Linked DNA regions of Rhodohalobacter sp. SW132. The main gene of each other region encodes a partner of the protein of the gene in region 2 in a complex. Links are inferred from orthologs where the notes say so. Each region holds a gene or a part of one and is shown on either strand. Other genes may lie near its edges.

Region 1 (8,454 bases), 100 kb from region 2 along the record:
GAGCCGCTTGATTTTACCCGAAGTGCAAATTATGTAGCTCAGTCGGATACGGCCGGGATTGTAAACTTTTCTTATCTGCGCGAAGGTATGTATAGTGCGGTTTGGGTGGATGACATCAACCGGGACCGCCAGTGGAATCGTGAACGTGAGCGGGCCCAGCCATTTCATGTGGAGTCATTTTTTGTGGAGCAGGGTGAAGAGGTGGATCTCGGTACCATCTATATACAGCGCCCGGACACAACCGCTCCTCGTCTTGAGGGAGTAGGGTTGCTTTCGGAAGAGCGGCTGCGGCTGCGGATGTCTGAAGAGGTGGTATGGGATCCCGGGGCTGAACTTACGATCAGCGATTCGCTTGGCGATTTTTACACCACTGCATATCCATTATACACCAGCAGGGATGATCCGCGTGTTGTACTGGCACAAACTGAAGATCCGCTGGAGGAAGAAAATCGGTTTTCAGTTCAACAGAATGGTTTTCGAGACAAGGCGGGCAACTCATTGCAAGTGACGGTTGATCCATTTACCGGCTCGGCTGAACCGGATACAACTCTGCTGCGATTGATTAAAGATAATGCCGATGGCGGACTTTTCCCCGATCAGGCCCTCGAAATTACCTATTCAAAATTTATAGACGATGATGCTGTCGTAGATTCGCTGATTGTATATGAAGGTGAACAGATGGTGGAAGAGTATGAATATGTTGAAATCTTCCGCAATATTTTGCGGATACTGCCGAACGGAGACTGGGATACCGGAATCCGGCATCGTTTTGGCATCTGGGATCCCGATTTTAGGGAGCGCCGAACCGTAGAACCCGACATTTGGCAGCGGAATCAACTGGGCAGTATCGAGTTCAATCCCGCGGATGGCGACACCACAACATCTACCCGCCTTATGCTTCGCGATGAATTCAACACAATGGAACTGGATACTACATTTACAGGATCCATTGAAATTTCGAACCTGGCCCCGGTACGTTACCATGCCAGGCTTTTCAGGGATCTGGATGAAAACGGAACGTGGGACCGTGGCGGAATTGATCCATTCAGAAGGCCTGAACCGTACTTTTTAAGGCGGAATATCCCGGTTCGGGAGGGATTTACTTCAGATGTTTCGGTGGAATTTTCAGGAATGCCGGAAGAAACAGAGCTTCCCGAAACCATTGAACTGCCGGAAGATGCCAATAACGATGATGGCAATGAAGATAATGACGGAAATAATCAGAATGATCAGTAAATAAGAAATTTAAATCATAGCAAGATGAATGAACTACTTTCGGGAGTTTACCAGGAGTTGACTCTCACGATCACAATTATCGTCATTATTTTACTGACGTTTATTGCTCAATGGCTTGTGAAAAGGGCGTTTAAACGTTTTGAAGAGAATAGCACTCAGTTTAAAGTTGATGATCCTACAAATTACAGATTTCTTTATTACGCAATTGTAGCGTTGATATACGTAACAGGGATTGGTTTTGCGATATGGAATATTCCGTCGTTGCGTCACATCGCCCAATCGATGCTGGCGAGTGCCGGAATCCTGGCGATAGTTCTTGGATTTGCGTCACAGCAGGCGCTTGGCAACATTGTAAGCGGACTTTTTATCGTCATTTTTAAACCGTACCGGATTAACGATCGCATTAGCATGAGAGACACACTGCGCGGTGTTGTTGAGGATATTAACCTTCGCCATACGATTATCCGGAATTTTGAAAATCAGCGGATTGTAATACCTAATTCGCTAATCAGCAATGAAATTCTGATAAATTCGAATTACAATGATGATAAGATCTGTAAACTGATTACCATTGGCATAAGCTACGGCTCAGATATTGATAAGGCGAAACAGATTATGGCAGAAGAGGTGGAAAGTCACCCGCTAAATATTGATAACCGCAAACCGGAGGATATTGAAAAAGGTACTCCACGGGTTCTGGTTCGTGTCATTGCCCTTTCTGATTCATCCGTATCGATACGGGCGTGGGCGTGGGCTTCTGATCCGCCAAATAGTTTTACAATGGAGTGTGATGTGATAGAATCCGTAAAGAAACGGTTCGACAGAGAAGGTGTTGTAATTCCATTCCCGCAGAGAACCATCAGCTATCTTGAACCGGCAAAAAGCGGTGCGATTCAAGATGAAACGAAACCAGGCGAGGCAGGTTTGAAAAAAGAGAAGAGATAAATTTAGAATCTCTTCTCTTTAAAATTCCGGGATTTGTTAGATCTGTTTACGGAACCGGAACCGTGGAAAGAATTTTGGAAACGATATCTTCGCTGGTAATTTCCTCCGCTTCCGCCTCGAATGTTGGGATGATCCGGTGGCGAAGCACATCCATGGCCACAAATCGCACATCTTCCGGGGTTACATACGCGCGATGCTCCATAAACGCGTGTGCGCGTGCCGCAAGGTTCAGATTGATTGATGCGCGGGGAGAAGCGCCAAAGTTTATCAGGTCATTAAGATCGGAAAGGTTGTAATTCTCCGGCTTACGTGTTGCGAAAATCAGGCTGATGATGTACTTCTCAACTTTCTCATCTGTATAAATTTCATTCACAACATCACGTGCTTCCAGGATTGTGTCTGCAGTGGTTACCGGCGAAATCGATGGTTTATCACCGGTTTTTGCCATCCGGCGCATAATTTCAAGCTCTTCTGCCTCGGAGGGATAACCGATATTTAGTTTCAGCATAAAACGGTCAACCTGCGCTTCCGGCAGCGGGTAGGTTCCTTCCTGCTCCACCGGGTTCTGAGTTGCAAGCACAAGAAAGGGTTTATCGAGCGGAAAAGTGGTATCACCAATCGTAACCTGTTTCTCCTGCATCGATTCGAGCAGCGCGCTCTGCACTTTTGCAGGGGAACGGTTGATCTCATCCGCAAGCACGATATTTGAAAAGATAGGCCCTTTTTTAACCGTGAAATCAGCCTCTTTCTGATTATAGATCAGTGTACCGATCAGGTCGGCAGGAAGCAGATCCGGGGTGAACTGAATCCGTTGAAATTTGGTGTTTATCGCTTTGGAGAGAGAAGATACAGTAAGTGTTTTAGCCAGTCCGGGAACTCCTTCAAGCAGAACGTGACCATCAGCCAGCAGGCCGATCAGCAGCCGGTCGATCATATATCGCTGCCCAACAATCACTTTTTCAAGTTCTCGATAAATATCATCAATGAAGGCACTGCTTTTCTCAATTTTTTCACCCAGCGCCTGCATGTCAATCGTTTGTTCCATTACTTCAATCTTTATTGATAATTTTTGGTTCAATTTACCTATTTTCAACGGGTCATTCGGGTAGTTAAAGAAAGAATAATGTCGGACTTCTACAACGATACCCGCCCCAAAAGGTAACTTTTATTTTTGGAGATTGGTATTGGGGAAAATTGAACATTAAAAAATGGTTGCAAGGAAACAGGTTTGGGAATAATTGAAGCGATACTTCTTGGCTTACTACAGGGCATTACAGAATTTTTACCGGTCAGCAGTTCCGGCCACTTGGTTTTGGCGCGTGCACTATCCGGGTCAAATATCGAACCGGGAATAACATTTGAGATAGTTGTTCACTTCGGCTCGTTTTGCAGCATTGCCGTTTATTATAGAAAACTGATTCTGCAAATTTTGTCAGACCTGTTTAAAAGTATCACGCCGGCCGGAATTCGCGACGGAAGATTTAAAAACGATGAGAATACACGACTTTCATACATTATTCTTCTGAGTATGATACCGGCAATGATCGTGGGTTTTACGCTCAAAAGCAGTATCGAAGACGCATTTTTAAACCCGGGTTTTGTTTCTCTGATGCTGCTTGTAACCGGCACCATACTTTACAGCACAAAATTTGTTGGAAATCCCGATAAGGATGTAAATGTATCGCGCGGACTCTGGGTTGGTGTGGCGCAGGCGTTTGCGATCATTCCGGGCATTAGCCGATCCGGCTCTACCATATCACTGGGCTTGCTGCTCGGGATTGAAAGAGATAAAATCGCTAATTTTTCTTTTTTGATGGTGCTGCCTGTCCTTGCAGGAGCCATGCTGCTTGAAATCCTGGAATTGATGGAAGCCGGTGAAATTTTATTGCCAGCGGGCAGTTTGGTCGCAGGATTTTTCACGTCCTTTATTTCGGGTTACCTCGCATTATCATACCTGATTAAATTATTGAAACGCGATAAGTTTTATTACTTTTCATTTTATTGCTGGACGGTAGGGGTACTTGGAATAATCTATTTTTATTTCATCCTGTAGCGATCCGATTTTCGTTGCGTTAAAGTTCAAAAAACTAACACAAACTTCTTGAAGCCATTTTTAAATTTGGCTACCTTGGAGGCTTCAATATAAAAGAACCTTCTGAATGGAAATCTACGCATTTGTTTTACTTGCTGTATTAGCCATCGCCAGCGCACTGGGGATGATTTTGAATAAAAATACAGTTAACAGCGCACTACTGTTGGTCATTAATTTGGTAACAATTGCCGGCATTTATCTGCTTCTCCAGGCTCAGTTCCTGGCTCTGATTCAGATTCTTGTCTACGCCGGTGCCATTATGGTGCTTTTCCTGTTTGTTATTATGCTCCTGAATGTTGAAGAGGAGGAGAAATTGTTCGATAAATTCAGGGTGAAATATCTTCTGGCGTTTTTGTTGGGAGTTGTCATATTCGGACAGATACTCTACAGCTTGGGCGGTGTAACGGATATGCTGCCGGAAATTTCCAGTGACATGCTGTATGTTGGAACGGTTGAGGCTGTGGGTGAAGTACTCTATACAGAATTTTTATACGCATTTGAACTAACCGCTATTCTTCTGACCGCAGCAGTTGTGGGTGCACTGATGGTCGCACAATATAAAGTGAAAAAAACTGAGGACTCTGAATGATCGGCATTGACTGGTATCTTGCACTAAGTGCTATATTATTTACGATTGGGGTAATTGGCGTATTAATTCGCAGAAACGCCATTGTTATTTTTATGTGCGTTGAATTGATGCTTAATGCAGTTAATGTTTCACTGGTGAGCTTCAGCGCGTTTCACGGGGATATTACCGGACAGATACTCGTATTCTTTTCATTAGCCGTTGCTGCTGCAGAAGCGGTTGTCGGGCTTGCAATTATTATCGCAATTTTCCGAAACAATCTTTCGGTTGATATTACGAAAGTGAACCTTTTGCGCTGGTAACGGTCACTAAAATCGATTCTTTAAAGCCTGCTGGATTTGATTCCACCGGGCTTTTTTTGTTTATATATCCGTTCTCTTCTATTTGAAATTATGCGGCGGCCTTTTTCCAGTGGGGAAAAATGAACTATCTCTGGACAGAGCCCACGAGGTATCAGCTTGGATCACGTACCTTTTTGATTGATATGATGTTTATTCTGGAGTGTCTACCCAACGAGAGGCTGTAAGCAAATACCTTGTCAAATAATCGGTGTCTTTAATTTTTTAACCGCAGGGGCGCAAACAGCCGCGGTGGTTATTTATTCATATTCTCCTGATTCTTTTGAATAGTCTCCGAGATAAAGCGCTCTGGGAATTAAACCATTTTTGATTATATCATCGAAACATCTGTGCATTTATAAAATAGATATAACTGTATATCGGGCGATAATTCTGGTTTGCCTGAGCTGCAAAAGGAATTTTTATCTGTAACACTTACAACCACTCTGTTTTTATTTATGAGATCTCCGTTGTCATTTTTATGTATACTCATGTTTGTGATTCTGTTTTATGGATGTTCTGATATATCTCAGAAGCAGATCGTTCTTCATCAAACCGAACATGAAATCAGTACGAATGAGGGTGAAATATTACTTCAGATTGATGATATCCCATCAATGGTACAAGTTGATGCCGAAGTGGAGTTCGGGGCGTCTGAGCGATTTACTGAGGCCGTCATGCAGCCACAAGGGGAGTGGTTCGCCGTAACTACAGCCGGTATATCACATGGCGCGGGTTGGCTGGTTGATAGGGATCAAAACCAAATTTATCCGGCGGCGTTTCAATATGGCGGATCCGTAGAAGCGGGTCCATGGAGTGAATCCGGAGAATTTGCAGTTTTTATCAACATCGGGCCGGCGCCGTCCCAAACACTCTCGGTGGCCACTATGAGTCAGCCGGGCCGCACTGTGAACGAAAATTCAATGAATGTTCGGATTTCGGATCATTCGGGTTCCGTTCCGCCTGAATCCGTATATGAACCGATCAGGTGGGATGATGAGATGCTCGTTTTTGAGGTTGACGGAATACGTTACAAGTTTGATCCGGTTGACAACGAGGTGACAGCTCAGGATTAAGCGAAGGCTGCAAGCGTTCACAGGTCTAAAAAGTTTCGTAGATATCCATCAAGAGGGAGCTCATGATTGTCAATCATTCTGTGTGCTTTTTAAATCAACATTTAACCAAAAAAAAGAGATTCTTATGATCGATTGGAGCTGGATAACAACTACAGGCACCACACTTCTTATGATTCTACTCTCTGCTGCGGGGATTTATATCGCGTTGATGATTCTAACCCGCATAACAGGTCTTCGAAGTTTTTCGAAAATGTCCAGCTTCGATTTCGCAATTACGGTTGCTATCGGGACGATTATTGCGAGTACACTTCTGACTGACGATCCTCCGCTTCTTGCAGGTGCATTTGGATTAACTTTGCTCTACGGTATCCAGTATATCGTTTCTCATTCACGGAGGCTTTCTAAAACTGTAGAGTTGATTGTAGATAACAGGCCGCTGTTATTGATGGCGGGGGAGAAAGTATTGACTGATCACTTAAACACCGGGAGAATAACAGAGGAGGACCTCAAATCAAAATTGCGTGAAGCAGGAGTTGTGAGTGAGGATCAGGTTCTGGCAGTTGTACTTGAAACAACCGGCGATGTATCTGTGATGAAACGAAGTGACAGGATCTCACCCTGGATCTTTAAGGGAATCCGGGGAGAGGAGCATCTGTCGTTTATGAAAGATGAAAATCAATAAACTTCCTGTTCCGGGCAGTTAGCCATACGACTTTGGATAGTATCTATAAGAAGTAAAAAAGAGAGAATGCAAGAAAGCAGACCAGGATAAAGCTCATCACCACTTCCATACCGGGACTATAGGTTGTTGCATCATTTTCTTTATTGCCAAACGGATTTAGCCATGTCATCGGGTTACGGAAAACCTTTGTAGAGAGTACAGCTGTGTTGAGCACCACTTTTTCAGCCCATCCAAAAAAACCATCGGTTGATTTGATAAACATTCTGTAGGCTGCCGGTGAAGCTTTTCTGTAGAACCAATCCAGGTCAAGTGCAATAACAAGCTTGCCTTTCATGAGGTGTTTAAGCATCCAGAAACCGATAAATGTCATTATTGCGATCTGCATGATCTCTACAAACAGGTAGATTGTATATGGATTGAAATCAGTTTCGTAGGGAAGAAATGCATAGAGAGTGGATGGTGCAATTCCGATAACCATACAAACAACCGCCACAAATCCCATTCCAATATACATGTTAAAAGGAATCGGTTTGATTTCCTTGTCGTATGAATCAGCGTGGAACCAGGTGTAATATGGGAGTTTCAGACCCACGCTTAAAAACGTACCAATCGATACAAAAATCAGAAGTAACATGGCAGTATCATAACCGGAGTAGCCTATAGCCGTAACTGCCATCGGTTTGGTCACGAAAGCAGTAAACAACGGTAAGCCGGAAATCGACAAACTTGCCACAAGGTAGAGGCCCAGCACATAGGGCAATTTTTTCACCAATCCGCCCAGGTGATACATTTTGGATGTTCCTGTTGCATATAATACGGCTCCGCAAGCCATAAAAAGGAGAGATTTATTCAGAATATTACTCACAGCGAGTGCGGCGGCACCGTTGAGTGCCAGTTCTGTACCCACACCAATCGCTGCGATCATGAAACCGAGCTGACTGATAATATGGTAGGTAAGAATTTCACGGATATCTTTGCAGATCACAGCGTACATCACACCATAGATCGCCATAATAACCCCGATCCAGATGAGAATATCCCAGCCGGGGAACATTCGGATCAGCACATAAACCGCTGACTTTGTCGTAAAAGAGTTCAGGAAAATAACACCTGTAATCGTCGATTTGGGATATGCATCAGACAGCCAGGTATGAATCGGAATAAATGCAGCATTCACGCCAACACCCAGGAAAATGAGGATGTTTGAAATCGAGTAAACCTGTTCAAACGACTCGATTGCCAGCGAACCGGTTTGGGTTACATGTAAAATGATTCCGGCGAAAAGGAGCCCTCCACCAAGCACGTGGTAGACCAGGTATCGCATACCTGCAGCTCGCGCGGCATCTGTTCGTGTAGCCCAGATCAGCCATGTGGAACTCACGGCCATTAACTCCCAGTAGACAATCAGGGTGAAAAGATCACCGGCGTAGACAACGCCGAGGGCACCGGCTGCATAGAGCAGGGCCGCGCATTGCTGACCAAGATCCTTCAGATGATAT
Region 2 (8,346 bases):
GGAATATCAATGGATAAGGTGAATTCTTCGATATAGATCCACATCCGAAAAATCTGTCAACTCATTTATGAATTCGACAAAAGGAAAGCGAGCACACCTAAAAGACTCGATATGTGAGGTGAGAATAAGATGATGTGAGGTGAGAATAAGATGGTGTTTGAAACAAAAATCACCCCGCACTATCCCCGGTCTTCGGAAGTAGTACCTCCGCTCGGGTTTCCGTCTTTTGATGTGCTGATCATGGTATTCAGTTTCTCTCCGCCCCGAATACCAAAATCGAGTGTGCGGATGGGGAAAGGAATCATAATATCGTTCTCATCAAACGCTTTGGTGAGTGCGATTATCGCTTCACTTCGCACGGACCAGAAATCGGGATTTGTTACAAAAGTTACCCAAAAGCGAAGTTTAAAATTTATGGAGCTGTCACCAAATTCATCGTAGTAAAATTCAATACCCTTGTCGGATAGAACGCTATCTACTTTATCGATTGCCTCGACGGCCACTTGTTTTGCTTTTTCAAGATCGTCTCCGTAGGAAACTCCGCACGAAAGGTCGATACGGCGCAACCCGGTTGAGGTGAAATTTTCCAGCGGATTTTCGAAAACCTTTTTATTCGGCAGATATACAATTTGTCCGGTTACAGTTTTCATGATTGTATTGCGAAGGTTCAGCTTTTGTACCGTACCGTAAAAATCGTTCGTCTGGATGATATCACCAATTCCAAATGGATGGCGAATGGATAGAATCACTCCGGAGATAAAGTTCGAGGCGATATCCTGAAATGCAAAACCAAGTGCAAGACCGATAATACCGGCACCGGCAAGGAGTGATGTTACCGCACCATCGAGCTGCAAAACACTCAGCGCAATAAACACCCCGATACCGACGATCGAGATACCTATGATTGTTTCAAGAAGACTGGTAATGGTTTTATTATCAGTAACTTTTGAAAAAAGATTGGATACAGCTCGCCTCGCAATCCGGCCCAGCACGTAAAACAAGATCAGAACAAATATAGCCACGACCATGTTAGGCAGCAGTTCAAAAAAAGTGGTAATCCACTCTTCGACTCTGCCCACTACAATTCCATACGCATCGTTTAACTCACCGGTCTCCATAAAATATAAATCGCTTTTTATTAAATTTATCTGCCTAATGTACTGTTTTTGGCACTTAATCTCAGTTTAAATCCCACATATCACCTTTTATGATTTCCAGGCTGTTGCCGGAAGGATCCCGGAAGTAGAACGATTCAGAACCGCCCGGCCACTTGATTTCCGATTCAATTTCAATGTTCTGTTTCTGCAGGCGGCCTTTCCAGTTACTGTAGTTTTCAGGGGATACCGTAAATGCAATATGACCACTCCCGGTGGCTCCGTGACGCGGTACCGGATTTTTGCTGCCATCACTGCTTTCCCGGAGTGTAGAGTTGGGATCAAATATCAGTAACATTCCATTTTCACAGCGATAAAACAGGTGACGTTGCTTCTCTTTTTGGATAAGATCAAATTTCATCACACCAGAATAGAATGATTCTGCTTTCTCCAGATCATCAGCATAAAGGCAGGTTTCTGTAATTTTCATTCGAACGTTGTTTTGATATTCAGAGAATATTTCAAAATACTGAAAAAGTTTTAGTTTCGAGAAGGGTAGAGGTGTACGCCTATTCTGTATCGCTGTCAGCGAGATTCTGGACGGCAAGCGTCAGTGCTGATGAAATTCGGGCCATATTTTCATAATCGAGGCGGCCTGGCGTATCATACGGAGAGTGATAGTGTGGATCACGGAATGGCAGCGTATCGGTTATGAGCAGGCCGGGATAGCCGTGCTGCCAGAATGACCAGTGATCCGACCAGTTAACGCCGGGCAAAAATCCGGGCAGTGCGGCAGATTCGGTGGCAATAGCTCCGCTCTCCTTAAAACCGGCAGAAACGCTTCGTAACAGGTTTAAATCTCCAAGGCGTGTCACAAGGCCGATGAAGGTCGCGCGTTTACTGTATGCGAAGCCAAGGCCGGGCAGGGGGTAGGATTGCGAGCCGGGCGAGTTATCGAAGTAACCGAGGCCGTCGAGAGCGATCATTCCGCGTATGGCTTCACCACGTTCTGCGCTTCGCTTAGCGTAGGCGTAGCTTCCCATATCCGCAGTTTGGAAAAATGGCGGCTCTTCATTGGCAAATGCCACAAAACGAATCGTTCGGTATGGACGATAATCTTTCATTTGATCCGCTGTGGCCAGCAATACAGCTATGCCGCTGGCATTATCATTAGCACCGGGTGAACCCGAAACGGTATCGTAATGCGCCCCGATAACGATAATTTCATCTGAATTACCGGATCCCGGGATCTCTGCGATCAGGTTTGTAGCAGATCGCCCCGAATAGATTCCCCGGCGGAGGGTGTAGTGATGTTCTTCAACGTTGTAGCCTAAGGAATTAAAACGCCGGCTGATGTACGCCCTGGCTGAATCCATGGAACCCGGAGTATGCATGTTGCGCTCTCCAATCGAGTCGGCAAGATGTACAACATCCTGTCTGATCTGCTCACTCATTTGAATATCCTGATTGTTAAAATCATGATTGTCCTGCGGAATAACGGATGGCGGCATCATCCATAACCAGATGCCAAAAATAATCAGAATCGATGTAAACATCACAGCGATGGAAATTAAATAGAGAATGGCTGTTAACCTTCGCTCTCTTTTTCTTCTTTCAGTTTGATGTAATCGGGGATTCGGCATAGAATTAAAGATAATGCGAAGATATAAATGATTTTGATTTTTTTATTCTTGAAGATTTGTGCAGAGTACCGCGCAGAGTTTTGCTGAGTTGTGATATTTGAACAGCAGTTCATCTGCGGGATTCGGTGATTTAATCAGCAAGGAGAGTATGCACAACCGGCTGTAAATGGTTTGCTGAAGACTTGGGTAGTGGATAAAAAAAAAGCCGCGAATGAATATCCGCGGCTTTTTATGAAAAATGGTGAGCAGGATCAGGCGTAAATCAAATAGAGAATTCCTGCGATCACAATAAAGTTAATAATGCTCAGCGGCAACAGTTTGCTCCAGCCAAGTTTCATCACCTGGTTAAATTTAAACCTTGGAATAGTCCAGCGAACCCATATAAAGAAGAATACAAAAAACGCGGTTTTTCCGGTAAAGACTGAAATATCGAGAATGGCTTTTGCTACGGTTGGAAGTTCAGGCAGCCAGTATCCAGCAAACGGTAGGTGGTAGGAACCAAAAAAGAAGGTAACCATCAACATGGAGTTAATCACAACGTGCATGTATTCTGCGAGGAAAAACATCCCGAATTTCATAGAACTATATTCGGTGTGAAATCCACCTACAAGCTCCTGTTCTGCCTCAACCAGGTCGAACGGGGTACGATTACTTTCCGCAAATGCCGCCACGATGAAAATGATAGCGCCGATTGGATTCAGAAAGACAAACCACCAGTTTTCCTGCGCAGCAGCAATGTCCACAACGCTGAGTGACCCAACAAAAATAACAACGGATGCCACGGCCATTCCCAGCGGAAGTTCGTAGCTGATCATCTGTGCAGCAGCCCGTAATCCGCCAAGCAGGGAATATTTACTGTTAGATGCCCATCCTGCAAGCGTAACTCCATAAACCCCGAGAGAGGCCACTGCCAGCAGATATAGCACGCCGGCGTTGATGTCTACAGCATAAATGCCTTCTCCAAATGGAATGACAGCAACCGTCATCAAAGCGGTGATAACGGGAATAATCGGTGCTACGGTGTGTATTAAGCGATAACTGTTGTTTGGAGTTACATCTTCTTTCAATAAGAGCTTAACAACATCAGCGATCGGTTGTAGCAGTCCAAGCGGACCCACACGATTTGGTCCTACCCGGTTCTGGATAAATGCGGCTACTCTGCGTTCTGCATAAACAGCAACGGCCGCAGAATTTAGGAGCATAAAAAGAGCAGTGCCGAGAATGATATATGAGGTGACGGTAACTTCAGCCATTCCTATGGGTTAAGATTTTACAGTTTTTTCAATTTTATTTAGGTCTATGCCGGAATGTTCATCTATGACCTGGTATGAAATTCCTGAGAATGCCGGAATCGTATCTGCAATCGTAGACAGTATTTCCCGGCCATTTGAAAAGCGAACATCCAGTCCTAACCGGTTTGTAATTTCGTTGCTAATCGTCCAGAGAGGGAGACAGTCAACTTTGTTATCCTCGGTTCTCCAGTTATCAAAACTTGTTCCATATCGGTCGAGGCGGCCTTCCGACATTTCAAGATCCAGCCGTCTGTTGGTATATTTCGTCTCTTTTGCAGGAACAGTTCTCTGAATCCGTTTATCCACATTAACATAGCTTGCGGCGTGTTCTGCTGCAGTTGTTACCGGAATCACGAGATCGGCAGCTTTTGTGGTTTCTCCATGATTGGTTGCAAACATGGCCAGAAACGTATCGTTAAAATCAGACGTTTCAAGGACACCGCGGTCGATCAGATGATCACTCAGCATAATGACGAGCTTCGCTTTCTTAACCGCAGCTTTCAACTCACTTTCGGATTGTTCATCGAGCCCGAGCAGGCGGCATCCGTTTGTATTTGGTGCCTGGTCATCGGTGAGCAGAAAATCATCCCCGGCTCCATCAATAATGTGTGGGGTAAACACAGGAGTGGATCCGGCAAGAAGATCGGAGATTGTCATTAAAACGTAATTTTCCTCTACAGAAGCGTGAGGCGATCCAATAAACAGAATATCATTTTTATCGGTTTGCTCAACATGCTCGGCCAGCGTTTCCACAGCGTTTTTCCAGGAGGATTGCACATGTTCGTTTTCGAGCTTCTGCATCGGCCGGGAGATCCGGTTTTCGTTGAAAATTTTGTAAGCTTCCCTGCCTATATCGGGCATCCAGTAGTCATTGACTTCTTCATTTTGCCGTGGAGTGATGCGCAAGACAAGATTATCCCGGGTCCAAAGGTCGATGTTGCACCCTTTGCCGTTGGTGATGTCGATGCTGGGTGTTTGGTTCATTTCCCAAACACGGGCTTTGAATCTGAAATCTGCGGAAGTGAGTGCACCCACAGGGCAGATATCTACGGTGTTAAGTGAATATGCGTCATCAAACTCACGCCCCGGCGCAGCAACAGGGTAATTTTTATCGCCACGTGAGGTAATGGTCAGCTGATGAGTTTTACTGATTTCGTTCGTAAACCGCACGCATCGTGTACAGTTAATGCATCGTTCAGCATCCAGGATAACACGGGGTCCAAGCTGAACCCGCTTTGGTTTGTGTACTTTTTTAACTTCAAAACGGCTGCCTTCGGGTCCGTACTTATAGGTTTGAATCTGAAGCGGACATTCACCGGCCTGATCACAAATGGGGCAGTCAAGTGGATGGTTGGCTAAAATAAACTCAAGTGTATCTTTTTGAGCTCGTTTAACAAGGTCATCCGTCTCCTGAGTTTGCACAACCATACCATCAGATATCTGGATATTACAGGATGTCTGAAGTTTTGGGAACCAGCGGATCACCCGGTCACCTTTATCATCAAGTTCATATTCACCGGTTTCGCGGTCTTTTACAGGCTGACCCACTTTAACCATGCACTGCCTGCAATTAGCAGGAGCTGACATTGATGGGTGATAGCAGAAAAACGGCACTTCGAGTCCCTGATCCAGAATAAACTGCAGGAGCCTGTGCTCGCCTTCGTACTCAAACCGTTTTCCGTCAATTATTACTTCAGGCATCTTTGGAATTGATTATTTGTGGGTGAATGAATGATGTTGCAGATCCGTAAATCGCTAAATTTCCGAATTCTTACCATCCTTACATTCACAGTTAACAGACTTAAATTTTCAACCGTAAACAGATCATCTGTTTACGTTATGCGATTGCGTGTACAGATTTTTTACACCTGGCTTCAAATTCATCTCTGAATCGATTAATAGTATGTCGTACAGGCCAGGCAGCGGCATCAGCGAGGGCGCATATTGTTCGTCCTTCCATCTGCGTGGTGATGTCCAGCAGCAGATCAAGATCTTTGATTTCGCCGTCGCCGTTTTTAATTTTCAATAAGATTTTTTCAAGCCACCCGGTGCCGTCACGGCAGGGTGTGCATTGGCCGCAAGATTCATGATGATAAAAATGTGCTATTCTCCATAGCATATCAACCATGTCGGTATCTTCATCCATAACCACCATCCCGGCAGTTCCAAGCATGGTTCCCACTTCACGGAGTGAATCGCTGTCCATGGTAACACCATCCAGCTGATCTGCCCGCAAAATCGGCGTGGAAGAACCACCTGGAATGACAGCTTTCAATTGCTTGCCATTACGCATTCCTCCGGCCACATCATTGATAAGTTCAAGAACAGGGATTCCGGATGGCAGTTCGTATACACCGGGGCGGTTTACATGACCGGAAATTCCGTAAAGAATGGGTCCGGGATGATTTTTGGCACCGATACCGGCAAACCAGTCCGCTCCTTTATTAATCACAGGAACGACATGCGAGAGCGTTTCAATATTGTTGATTGTGGTAGGACGGCCCCATAATCCTTTTTGAGCTGGAAACGGAGGTTTTACCCGCGGGTATCCTCGTTTTCCTTCAAGAGATTCGAGCATGGAAGTCTCCTCACCGCAGATATATGCACCTGCACCGGAGTGGACATAAAAATCAACGCTGTAGCCGGATCCTAAAATATCCTCGCCGATAAAACCTTTTTCGTAAGCATCATCCACAGCTTTTTGCATCATATCGATGTAATCTTTGTATTCACCTCGGATATAAACATAGATTGAGGTGATTTCCATCGCATATGCAGCAATAAGAGCTCCTTCAATAAATACATGTGGGTTATACTCAAAGATTTTTCTGTCTTTGAATGTACCCGGCTCCGACTCATCTCCATTGCAGGCAAGATAACGCGGTCCGCCGTCAGCCGGCGGCATGAACGACCATTTTAAACCGGCATTGAACCCGGCTCCTCCTCGTCCGCGAATATTTGCCGCCTTCACTTCATTTATGACATCAGACGGGCCTTCCCACTTCTTTTTATCAGTTAGTACACTTTTCAGAGCACTGTATCCGCCATTCTGCTGATACACGTCGATCTTGTGCAGATCTTTAGTATTAGGTATCAATACAGGTTCGTAATTTTTCCAGTCTGCTGTGCTCATAACTTTTTAGTCAACTTTACGGAGGGGCATTTTAATTTCTTCGTATTCGGGCGTTTTGCCGGCTTTCAGGTCATCAATCAGTTTGTCAACTTTCTCTTTCGTGAGGTTGTTCACGTATTTATCGTTGGTAACCTGCAGCATCGGGGCGTATCCGCATGCGCCCAGGCATTCCACTTCCTGGACGGAAAACATTCCATCTTCCGTAGTTTCGCCGGCTTTAATACCCAGTTTGTCCTCAATGTGATTTAACATATCATATCCGCCACAAAGCTGACAACTCAGGCAGGTGCATACATCGAGAACGTGCTTTCCCTTCTTCTCTTTATAATATTGTGTGTAGAAGGTTGCAACACCGTGAACATGGGCTTCCGGCAGGCCAAGTGTTTCTGCGACAAGGCGCTGAACTTCCGGTTCAACATGGCCGAATTTATTTTGTGCAAGCCATAAAACAGGCAGAGTGGCCGGCATTACTTCCGGGTACTTTGCCTTGATGTCGTCGATTTTTTTGAGGTCGTCTTTATCGAATTCGTACGTCATAATATTATTTATCTGCTTCACCCATTACAGGGTCAATTCCACCAATAATCACCACGGTATCGGCGACCATCTCACCATCAAGTATATTTTCAAGTACCTGAAGGTTACTGAAGGAGGGTGCATTAATTTTTAATCTCCAGGGATGACCGGTTCCGTCGCTTTGAATAAAGTATCCTAATTCTCCTTTTGGAGATTCCACGGCGTGATAGGCTTCCGCGCCTTCCGGGGGACAGATACCTGTATCCGTCATCATAAAGTCATGAATCATACCTTCCATGGAGTAATAGACTTCATCTTTGGAAGGGTAGGCCTGCTTTGCGTTATCCGTACGCACGGGGCCTTTTGGAAGTTTATCAATACATTGATTAATGATTCGAATGCTTTCGGACATCTCCTCCATCCGAACAAAATATCTTGCAAGATTGTCGCCTTCAAGCCGGGTTGGAACACCGAATTCCACTTCATCATATCGGGCGTAGGGAGCGAATTTTCTCACGTCGTATCCGTACCCGGTAGCTCGCAGAACAGGGCCGGCGGCCCCGATTTTAATAGCGTCTTCGGTCTTCAATACACCAACGGCTTCGTTCCGGTCGAAAAACAACCGGTTTCGGTCGAGCAGTTTGTGGTAATCTCTAATTTCTTTCGGA

The links.
Region 1: the proteins of nuoH (region 2) and DYD21_RS09320 are in contact, whole or in part, in a cryo-EM structure (PDB 7NYH), measured with the Escherichia coli proteins. The link is inferred for Rhodohalobacter sp. SW132 from one-to-one orthologs.

The regions. Positions count from the first base shown.
Region 1 is NZ_QUOK01000004.1:61,835-70,288, reverse strand. The notes cover bases 3,176-6,101. They hold DYD21_RS09320 (NADH-quinone oxidoreductase subunit J), read left to right. Parts: upstream 3,176-4,340; coding sequence 4,341-4,862; downstream 4,863-6,101. Other genes in these bases: DYD21_RS09310 (hypothetical protein), read left to right, coding at 5,689-6,101; nuoK (NADH-quinone oxidoreductase subunit NuoK), read left to right, coding at 4,859-5,161; DYD21_RS09325 (undecaprenyl-diphosphate phosphatase), read left to right, coding at 3,410-4,234; DYD21_RS09330 (MoxR family ATPase), read right to left, coding at 3,176-3,226. Outside these bases: DYD21_RS09340 (Ig-like domain-containing protein), read left to right, coding at 1-1,236; DYD21_RS09335 (mechanosensitive ion channel family protein), read left to right, coding at 1,261-2,181; more of DYD21_RS09330, read right to left, coding at 2,228-3,175; more of DYD21_RS09310, read left to right, coding at 6,102-6,273; DYD21_RS09305 (DUF421 domain-containing protein), read left to right, coding at 6,398-6,955; DYD21_RS09300 (Na(+)/H(+) antiporter subunit D), read right to left, coding at 6,999-8,454. UniProt on the Escherichia coli protein: NDH-1 shuttles electrons from NADH, via FMN and iron-sulfur (Fe-S) centers, to quinones in the respiratory chain. The immediate electron acceptor for the enzyme in this species is believed to be ubiquinone.
Region 2 is NZ_QUOK01000004.1:163,465-171,810, reverse strand. Bases 1,990-4,807 are described here. They hold nuoH (NADH-quinone oxidoreductase subunit NuoH), read right to left. Parts: upstream 3,991-4,807; coding sequence 2,989-3,990; downstream 1,990-2,988. Other genes in these bases: DYD21_RS09775 (2Fe-2S iron-sulfur cluster-binding protein), read right to left, coding at 4,000-4,807; DYD21_RS09785 (M28 family peptidase), read right to left, coding at 1,990-2,737. Outside these bases: DYD21_RS09795 (mechanosensitive ion channel family protein), read right to left, coding at 180-1,118; DYD21_RS09790 (VOC family protein), read right to left, coding at 1,180-1,584; more of DYD21_RS09785, read right to left, coding at 1,664-1,989; more of DYD21_RS09775, read right to left, coding at 4,808-5,730; NADH-quinone oxidoreductase subunit NuoF, read right to left, coding at 5,867-7,162; nuoE (NAD(P)H-dependent oxidoreductase subunit E), read right to left, coding at 7,169-7,699; nuoD (NADH dehydrogenase (quinone) subunit D), read right to left, coding at 7,704-8,346. UniProt on the Escherichia coli protein: NDH-1 shuttles electrons from NADH, via FMN and iron-sulfur (Fe-S) centers, to quinones in the respiratory chain. The immediate electron acceptor for the enzyme in this species is believed to be ubiquinone.